Regions from separate parts of the Planococcus chinensis genome, predicted to be linked through region 1. Evidence: predicted binding sites of a transcription regulator. Region 1 holds the regulator's gene; each other region holds the start of a gene.
What was found. The regulator Rex, encoded in region 1, represses fermentation and respiration genes when NADH is low (regulators of the CRP and FNR family bind a similar motif). The targets are predictions, from matches to a motif close to TTGTGAAATATTTCACAA.

Region 1 (3,277 bases):
ATACGCGTATTTGCGGTATTTGGCCATCAGCATCGGCGTGATGATGCCGAGGCGCGTCAGGAACAGCATGAGCACGGGCAGCTGGAAGATGAATCCGAACGGCAGCGTGATCTGGAACAGGAACTGGAAGTATTCATTGATGCCGATTGTCTCCTGGATATCGAGGTTGTCCGAGATGTTCAGCATAAAGCCGATGACATACGGGAACAGCACGAAATAGGAAAACGCCAATCCGCTGAAAAACAGCAGCAGCGCGAACGGGATATAGCTCAGTGTCGCGGTCCGTTCCTTGTCATGCAGCCCCGGGCTGATAAATGCCCAGAACTGGTACATGATCACGGGCGACGTGAGGATCACCGCAAGAATCGTCATCACTTGCATGTAGATCTTGATCGGATCGGTGATTTTGAACGCGTTCAGCGTCAGGTTCTTCGCTTCTTCGGTGAACTGCAGGTAACGGATCAGCGGTTCAGCGAGGAAGAAGCTGAGAATGAGCGCTAATATAAAGAAAACGGCGATGATGGTCAGCCGTTTTCTCAATTCGCCTATATGTTCAACTAACGTCATATCTTTTTGATTCATCGGACAGACATCCTATCGTATTTCCTTTTGCTCTTCTTTCTTCTTAGCATCTGCGTCGTTGTCTTCATCCATCAAGCCTTTAGTAGCGTTCTTGAACTCGCGCAAGGAAGAACCAAACGCTTTTCCGAGTTCCGGAAGCTTTTTAGGGCCAAAAATGATCAGTGCAACAATACCGATGACAATCAAACTAAGTGGACCTGGAGCCATTAGAGACACCTCCTGTAATATGCTTTCATTTTACATCATTCACTAGGGTTTGGCTATTTCGAAAGGCTGGCCAAATGTGAAGGTTTTAAGTCATTGCTGCTTGATCTGATAGATCAGCGTCTGCAGCTCGACGGAAAGATCGATCGTCTGGACGCGGATATGGTCCGGCACCGAAATGCGGACCGGCGTGAAGTTGAGGATCCCTTTGATGTTCATCTTCGCGAGGCGGTCGGTCACTTCCTGGGCGGAGCGCGACGGGACGGTCAGGATGACGACTTCGATGCCGTATTCGGCGATCTTCTCCTCGATGCGATCCGGGTGGAACGTATCGATGCCGCTGATCTGCTCCCCTTCGGCTGGGCTGTTCGTATCGAACGCCAGGACGATCTTGGTGTTGTGGTTGCGCTGGAAATTATATTTCAAAAACGCACTTCCCAGATGCCCAACGCCGATCAGGGCAACATTTGTCGCTTCATCCTGGTCGAGCGTCTTGCGGAAAAACGCCAAAAGGTCCTGAACGTCATAGCCGTAGCCCTTTTTGCCGAATGCGCCGAGATGCGAGAAATCCCGGCGGATGGTCGCTGAATCGATTTTCATCGCTTCGCTCAGTTCCTGGGAGGAAATCCGCTTCTGCCCCGCATTCGCGAAGTTCTGGATAAACCGGTAATATAGCGGCAGGCGCTTGGTGGTGGCCTGTGGAATTTTAAATGGTTCTTGTTGCATGCAAGGTCCCTCCTGAGGAGCTTTTCAAATCGATACTATCTTACATTAGGCGCCCCCATATGTAAAGCTGGCTCAATTGCGAACGGGCGCCCCATCGGCTACACTTAATAGAGAATAGAGGTGACCTGCATGATAGTGCTACAAGTAAACCAAGTCCATAAATCGTTCGGAGCGGACGAGATCCTCTCCGGCGTGAAACTGGAAGTCCAGCACCGCGACCGCGTTGCCCTCGTCGGCCGCAACGGTGCGGGCAAATCGACGCTTTTGAAAATCATATCCGGTGAAATGTCTTATGACAGCGGCGAGATCATCATGCCGAAAGATCTGACTATCGGCTATTTGGAACAGCAGACCGACCTGGAGTCCGATGCGACGATCTGGGACGAGATGATGACCATCTTCATCCACTTCCGTGAACAGGAAGCCCAGCTGCGCCGGCTTGAAGCGCAAATGGCGGACCCTGGCGTCTACAACGATGCCGAACAGTACGGGAAGGTCATGAAAGAATACGACGCCTTGCAGCATAGCTTCAAGGACGCTGGCGGCTATCAGTTCGAAGCTGACACCCGCACCATTCTCCATGGCATGAAGTTCTACCCGGATGACTACGGCAAAAAAGTGGTTTCATTGTCCGGCGGCCAGAAAACGCGCCTGATGCTGGCCAAGCTGCTGCTGGCAAAACCCCAGCTCCTCATACTCGATGAGCCGACGAACCATCTCGACATCGAAACGCTGAGCTGGCTCGAGAATTACCTGAAGAACTACCCGGGCGCCATCCTCATCGTGTCGCATGACCGCTACTTCCTCGACCAAGTCGTGACGCTTGTCTATGAAGTGTCCCGCCACCGCGTCAAGAAGTTCACCGGCAACTACAGCCGCTACCTCGACGAGAAAGCGAAGCAGTACGAACTCGACATGAAGCAATTCGAAAAGCAGCAAGGCGAGAAAGCGAAGCTTGAGGACTATGTCCAGCGCAACCTTGTGCGCGCATCGACCACGAAGATGGCGCAGAGCCGCCGGCGCGTCCTGGAGAAGACCGATTGGATGGAAGCGCCGGACGGCAGCGAGAAATCCGCCCGTTTCGGCTTCACCATCGCGAAGCAGAGCGGCAACGATGTGCTGAACGTACGGGACCTGGCCATCGGCTATGGCAGCGAGCCGGTTTCCGAGAACATTTCCTTGAAGCTGTACCGCCAGGAAAGCATGGCGCTTGTCGGGCCGAACGGCGTCGGCAAGTCCACGCTGCTGAAGACGATCATGAAGGAACTGAAGCCGCTTGCCGGCGACATCCATTACGGCACCGGCATCCAGTTCGGCTATTACGACCAGGAGCAGGCCAACCTGAAAGGCAATAAATTGCTGCTCAATGAATTATGGGACGATTACCCGCACGTCAACGAAAAGGACATCCGCGGCATACTCGGTCGCTTCCTGTTTTCAGGGGATGATGTGCTGAAGCCCATCTCCACCCTTTCCGGCGGGGAGAAAGCCCGTGTGGCGCTGGCCAAGCTGATGATGCAAAAAGCGAACGTCCTGCTGCTTGATGAGCCGACGAACCATTTGGACCTCGACAGCAAGGAAGTGCTCGAAAATGCGTTGATCGACTATCCCGGCACGATCCTGTTCGTCTCGCATGACCGCTACTTCATGAACCGGCTGGCGACGAAAGTCATTGAGCTGACGAAAGAAGGCGCAACCGAGTACTTGGGCAATTATGATTACTTTATTGAAAAGAAGATTGAAATTGCCGAGCTGAAGGCGCTGG
Region 2 (3,277 bases), on a different contig from region 1:
CGGAATAAGCTGTACGCCGCGGTGCGCCGAGAAGCCCGAGAATGTGCTGCGCTGTCGACATCAGCAGCATGCCGATCGACCAGGTGATGATCTGGACAAATCCGAGGCGCTGCATCGTCTTCGTAAATTTGCGGCCGGTCAGATACGGGATCAGCCAGAAGGTAAGGCCCATGAACGTCATCGCCACCGGCGTACCGACGGTGATGTGGAAGTGGCCGACAATCCAAAGCGTGTTGTGGACGACTTCATTCAGCTGGAAGCTGGCATTGATGATGCCGCCTGCGCCGCCGGGAATGAAGAACGCCATAGCGATGAAGATCGATGTAAAGCGGACATCTTTCCAAGGCAGCAGGCGGAACCAGCCGAACAAGCCGGTAGCCCCTTTTTTGCGGCCTGAGATTTCAAACGTTGCGAACATGGAGAACGCGGTCATAAGCGACGGCACGATAACCATGAACGTCAGAACTACCTGAAGGAATTTCCAGAAATTCGAGATGCCGGGCTCCGTCAATTGGTGGTGGAAGCCGACAGGAATTGAAAAGAGAATGAAAAGGACGAATGAAAGACGTGCGAGTGAATCGCTGAATACTTTCACGCCGAGCAGTTTCGGTACGATCAAATACCAGGCCATGTATGCCGGCAGCAGCCAGAAGTACACAAGCGGGTGGCCGAAATACCAGAACAGCGAGCGGCTGAGTTCAACGTTGATCGTATCCGTGAAGCCGAATGCCCAAGGGATGTATTGGAAAAGAACCGTTGCGACTACGCCGAGGCATGAAATGATCCACATGATGATCGTCGTGATTGTCATGAAAGCAAACAGCGGGCTGTGCTCACCTTTATGCTTTCTGCGCCATACCATGTAATGGCCGATCAGCGCGAAACTGCTGATCCACGTTCCTACGACCCAAAGCGCAAGGCCGACATAGAACCAGCCGCTCGCTTTCAAAGGCGCATAAAACGTGTAGAGTACCGATGCCTGGCCCGAAACGATCATGACCGTTGCAAGAATGGTGCCAAGCAGGGTGACTGCGAAGCCGATCCAGGAAAACAACCGGACTTTCGGCCCGAATGTGCCGATGCTTTTGCTCATGCCGGTGATGAAAAAGCCGAAAATGAAAAATGTCGTAAAAACAAGTGCAAGCAGAACGCCGTGTGCGGTAAGAATTTGGTAGTAGTCCAGCCAAGCGGGCAATTGCAGGGCGTCATTGCGGATAAAGACTTGCAGCAAACCGGCGAGTGTGCCGATCAAGAACGCCGTATAGGCGACTCCGATATTCCATAATGCGATTTTGCGGTCTTGTGCAGCGATCATCTTAAAACACCTCTATTTCAGTAAACATCATGTGGTGCCCGGTTCCGCAGTATTCATTGCAGAGAATCAGGTATTTGCCGGGTTTTTCAAATGTGTAGGACTTTGTGGTAATCTGGCCAGGAACGACCATCATATTGACTTTCGTGTCATCGATCGTGAAACTGTGGACCACGTCTGTGCTCGTCGCTTTGAAAATGACTTCCTTGCCTGCCGGCACTTTCAGATCCGGCGCATTGTAGCCGAATGCCATCGCGATCAATGTGACCTGGTACGTATCGTCGTCAAGCTGGCTGACGCCGGGCTTGTCGAACGGCGCCGTTTCGTTCACCTTCTTCGGATCGATGGTGTCCATCCCGCCTGAAGGCGTATGGTCGTGCGAGAATGCGCTGACGCCGACGACGCTTAGAAAAACAATTAGTGAGGCGATCCCGAAGATCAGCCAGATTTTTTCAAATTTATGCAGATGCATGTGTATCTTCTCCTTTTTTCTCCTGTTTCATTCCAGTGGTTATCTTGCTACATACATCAGATAGACGATGACCCACATCGCGATAATGACGGCACCGACGAAAAACACGCTCACCAGCGTCCCTTTTAAATCCATGTCCTGATGTTCATCGTATTTTTTGCTCATTTTCTTCACCTCGTATATTCTTCTCTTGACTACAGATTAATCGCTGCCCAAAGCCGGCACTGTGAGAAATATCACACCTGACAACTTTATTTTGAAGGCGCGCCATATTTTTGACATAAAAAAAGAAGCTCCTTGTTAAGGGAGCTTCATCATATGGCATCAATCAATTTTACAGAACGAGATGGGGCAGTTTTCGCAATTGATTTCGTGCTTTAAATAGGAAAGATCGTGAATGGCGATTTTCCCTTCTATATAAGAGATCTTTTTCACTTTTTTCAGATCGTTGAGCATGCGGTTGACTACTTCCCGCGTCATGCCGCAGAAGTTCGCCAGTTCCTGGTTGGTGAGGACCATGTCGATCAGCACCCCTTCGCCATGCGGCACCCCATAGCTGTTGCTCAAGCGGATCAATGTGGAATACAAAGCGCCTTTTTTGCCGTGCAGCATCAAATCCCGGAACTTGGTCTGGGTTTTTTGCTGGTCGATCCCCATCCATTTCATGAATGCGACTGCCAGCCGGCTGTTATCAAGCAACGCTTCCTCCAAGTCTTCGATGTGGATCTTCATGCACACCACGTCTTCGATTGCTTTTGCATCGAGCATGTAGGCCGACTGGTTTGAAAAGACCGTGACTTCCCCGACCAATTGCTGCGGCCCACAGATGCGCAAGGTCAGCTCGCGGCCATTCGGCGTGATTTTGCCGATTTGCACTTTTCCGGCCTGCACAATATAAACGCCTTTGATCGGGTCGCCTTCTTGAAACAAATAAGCCCCTTTTTGATATTCTTTTATGCTGTGGCGAATCGATCGAAGCTCTTCCAGTTCAGATGATAAATCTTGATCAGACAATTGTTTTCTCAAAATCAACCCTCCTCCGGCACCGATGGATTGCGGCATCCTTTTAAGTCAATTTTAACACACTGGCTTTTCCCCGGCTGAAGGAATTTCCGCTTTTTTACTTTTTTACCCCGTCACAGGTTCGACGAATCTTTATTGCCCTGCTTTCTGCAAAGCAGGAACTGAGTGATTCTTTATCGAAATGTAACAGGGAGACGGAGAAGGAGGAATTTATCATGACATTAGAATACAACCAAATATTAGTGGCGATCGACGGATCGAAAGAAGCGGAGCTTGCTTTTAAGAAATCGGTGGCTATTGCTTCTCGGAACAATGCGGCACTGCACTTGGTGAGCATCATCGATATTTCATTCGGATCACTAGAAGCCTACGCCCGTGAATATGCAAAGGAAACACAGAAATCCACGGAAGAATTGCTGCAGCGCTATAAGCAGGAAGCAACGGACGCCGGCATCACTTTCGTCAACGTC
Region 3 (3,277 bases), on a different contig from region 1:
CGCCGCGTGCTTCTGGCTGGCGAGCGATACCTTCTACTGTTTTTGAAACGATAAGACCGTTACCAATACCTGCACCTAGTGCTGCTAAACCTACTGCGATTGCTGCTGCTAATAAACCTAATGAACCTGTCATTGTGATGTGTCCTCCTCAGGATAGTTGTTTTTTTGTGTTTGCTCTGTCAGGAGCGTTTTATACTCAATGGTCGTCGCTGACTTTATGCGATATATAAACCATCGTTAACATAACGAAAATGAACGCTTGGATAGCCCCGATAAAGATCGAGAATCCTTGCCATACCATCATCGGAAGGAATGCTGCGGCAAAACCGACTACACTTGCTCCACCGAGTCCGGCCAATAAACCTAGCAAAATCTCACCGGCGTAAATATTCCCGTAAAGACGCAGACCGAGTGTCAGCGTATTTGCGAATTCTTCAATGATCTTCAGCGGGAACAAGAATGACATCGGTTTGAAATAATCCGCCCCGTAGCCTTTCACGCCTTTCAGCTTGATGCCATAGTAATGGCTCAAGATGATAATCATTGCCGCCAGCGTCATTGTCACAATCGGATCAGCTGTTGGTGATTTCCACCACAGTTCCCCGTTGATAATGATTGAGAAAGGAAGCCCTAACATATTCGATACGAAGATGAACATGATGAGCGTAATTCCTAGTACATGGAATCGGCCGCCTGTTCTCCAGTCCATATTGCTTTTGATGATGCCCTTGACGAAATCCATGATCCATTCCATGAAGTTCTGCATGCCTGTCGGCTTGAGCTGCAGATTCCGTGTAGCGATAAAAGCAATTAGGAAAACGATAAGAGCGGCTACAATTAGCATCATTACGTTCGACAAGTTAAACCAGATCCCGAACACTTCATACATTGGAGCGCCATGACCCACGATAGTTTCACCTCTCTTTCCACTTTCTTAATGGTGTTTCACGTGATAAACAATCCGTTCTGCCAACAGCAGAACATAAGGGACCATTAACCCAATTACCGTACTGACCAAGTGAATATGCTCTGCGAAAAGAATAGCTATCGCAACAGCGGCAACACCTGATGCAAACCGTAATGCCGTTCCAAGCGAACGAACTTTCGAGCCTTCTGCCACCGCCCGGTCGAATTTCTCCATCCGGCGAACCAAAATCCACATATTATAGATTCCGAACAAAGTTCCAATTATGAGGCCCGCGAACACTGCCTGGTACGGGGTGAATCCCCAACCGATGACAAAAGCCGCAAGGATGAAAAAAATCATCTTTTTTAAGCGTTCATAAATTTCCCTAAGTCCATCCATTTTTTTACTGGTCTCCTGATTCGAATTTTCGGACGGTCTGAAGCATCGCCCATATTCCGAGAGCTAATCCCAGGAACAGGAGGATGATCAAGAAAAGCGGGGCGGTTCCGAATTGTTCATCGAGCCACATACCTGTGAACAGACCGATGAGCACGGACCCGACAAGTTGTGAGAGGATGGCACTGTAAAGAGCCATCGCTTGTAAGGGACTTTTTGATGGGCGCATGATAAACCCCTCGAGTTTCGTTTGATTTGACATTTTACCCCTAAAAAGAGCAGTCGCATCAGGCTTTCAGAACAACATCTTTTATGTATGAAAACCTTCTCATGCATACCCTTTGTAAGCATACAATAGGGGTAAAATCATGTCAATTGCTAGTAGTGAAAAACATCACAAGCGATTTTGGCCCGACATATTGTTGACAAATTTTAATTTAAATGTCCAAACTGCCGGTTTAGCGCTTATTTACTTCCGAAATATTCATGCAGTGCTTTGACGATCCGCATTGATGCTTTGCCGTCTCCATAAGGGTTCGATGCATGCGACATGCTGTCATAAGCGGCTTTATCCGTCAGCAATTCCTTCGCGAGGCGGTAGATGTCTTCCTCGTTCGTGCCGGCAAGCTTCAGCGTTCCCGCATCAATGCCTTCCGGACGTTCCGTCGTATCGCGCAGCACAAGGACAGGTTTGCCGAGCGACGGCGCTTCTTCCTGAACCCCGCCCGAATCCGTCAAGATGAAGTACGAGCGCGCTGCGAAGTTATGGAAGTCCAGCACTTCAAGCGGTTCGATCAAATGGACTTGGCGGTTGTCGCCGAAGATTTCGTTCGCCACTTCGCGGACAGCCGGATTCAAATGCACCGGGTATACGACTTGGATATCGTCATGTTCTTCGGTCAGACGTTTGATGGCACGGAACATATTGCGCATCGGTTCGCCCAGGTTCTCACGGCGGTGGGCCGTCAGGAGGATCATCCGGTCGCTGCCGATCTTCTCGAGCATCGGATGCGTGTAGTCATCGCGCACGGTCGTCTTCAATGCGTCAATGGCCGTATTGCCGGTAACGTAGATCGTTTCCTCTTTCTTGTTTTCCGCGCGCAAGTTCTGTGCGGACTTTTCAGTCGGCGCAAAATGGATATCCGAAATGACGCCTGTCAGCTGGCGGTTCATCTCTTCCGGATACGGCGAGTATTTATTGAATGTACGGAGTCCCGCTTCTACGTGGCCCACTGCAATCTGGTTATAGAATGCCGCCAGGCTCGCAACGAATGTGGTCGTCGTATCGCCGTGAACCAGCACGATATCCGGCTTCGCTTCTTTCATGATGCCGTCGAGGCCTTCCAGCCCCCGGACCGTGACGTCGCTCAGCGTTTGGCGCTCTTTCATAATGTTCAAATCGAAATCCGGCGTGATCTGGAATGTTTCCAGCACCTGATCCAGCATTTCACGATGCTGTGCGGTGACCGCAACAAGCGGCTCGATCGTTTCCGGGTGCTTTTGCAGTTCCAGCACGAGCGGAGCCATCTTGATCGCTTCCGGCCGCGTTCCGAAAATCGTCATTACCTTCAACTTTTTCATTGAGCATATCCCTCGCTTTGATTTGTTAAGGAGCGGATTGGAGGATGCCCCAACTTGAGGCCCTCCCTTTCCGCGGGGTTCCTTACTTCGTTCCGAACAACCGGTCTCCTGCATCCCCAAGTCCCGGAACGATATAGCCATGGTCGTTCAACTTCTCATCCAGAGCTGCAATGTAGATATCGACATCCGGATGCGCAGCCTGCAGGGCTTCAACGCCTTCAGGAGCTGCGATGATGCACATGAAGCGGATTTTTGTCGCTCCGCGTTTTTTCAGCGAGTTGACAGCTTCGACTGCCGAACCGCCTGTCGCCAGCATCGGATCGACGACGATGAACTCCCGCTCCTGTACGTCGGACGGCAATTTCAAGTAATATTCCACTGGCTGCAATGTTT

Region 2: the regulator Rex is predicted to act here: its motif matches at 2,009-2,026, upstream of ACFSDB_RS00215 (cytochrome C oxidase subunit II).
Region 3: the regulator Rex is predicted to act here: its motif matches at 1,686-1,703, upstream of ACFSDB_RS02985 (AtpZ/AtpI family protein).

The regions. Positions count from the first base shown of each region.
Region 1 is NZ_JBHUFW010000005.1:459,735-463,011, forward strand. Features, by position in the region: gene tatC (twin-arginine translocase subunit TatC) at 1-582, opposite strand, end outside; gene ACFSDB_RS09815 (twin-arginine translocase TatA/TatE family subunit) at 595-789, opposite strand; gene ACFSDB_RS09820 (redox-sensing transcriptional repressor Rex) at 880-1,512, opposite strand; gene ACFSDB_RS09825 (ABC-F family ATP-binding cassette domain-containing protein) at 1,642-3,277, shown strand, end outside.
Region 2 is NZ_JBHUFW010000002.1:33,725-37,001, reverse strand. Features, by position in the region: gene ACFSDB_RS00225 (b(o/a)3-type cytochrome-c oxidase subunit 1) at 1-1,315, opposite strand, end outside; gene ACFSDB_RS00220 (cytochrome c oxidase subunit II) at 1,317-1,784, opposite strand; gene ACFSDB_RS00215 (cytochrome C oxidase subunit II) at 1,824-1,949, opposite strand; gene ACFSDB_RS00210 (Crp/Fnr family transcriptional regulator) at 2,109-2,810, opposite strand; gene ACFSDB_RS00205 (universal stress protein) at 3,023-3,277, shown strand, end outside.
Region 3 is NZ_JBHUFW010000004.1:95,889-99,165, reverse strand. Features, by position in the region: gene atpE (F0F1 ATP synthase subunit C) at 1-133, opposite strand, end outside; gene atpB (F0F1 ATP synthase subunit A) at 197-907, opposite strand; gene ACFSDB_RS02990 (ATP synthase subunit I) at 935-1,306, opposite strand; gene ACFSDB_RS02985 (AtpZ/AtpI family protein) at 1,311-1,532, opposite strand; gene wecB (non-hydrolyzing UDP-N-acetylglucosamine 2-epimerase) at 1,769-2,884, opposite strand; gene upp (uracil phosphoribosyltransferase) at 2,967-3,277, opposite strand, start outside.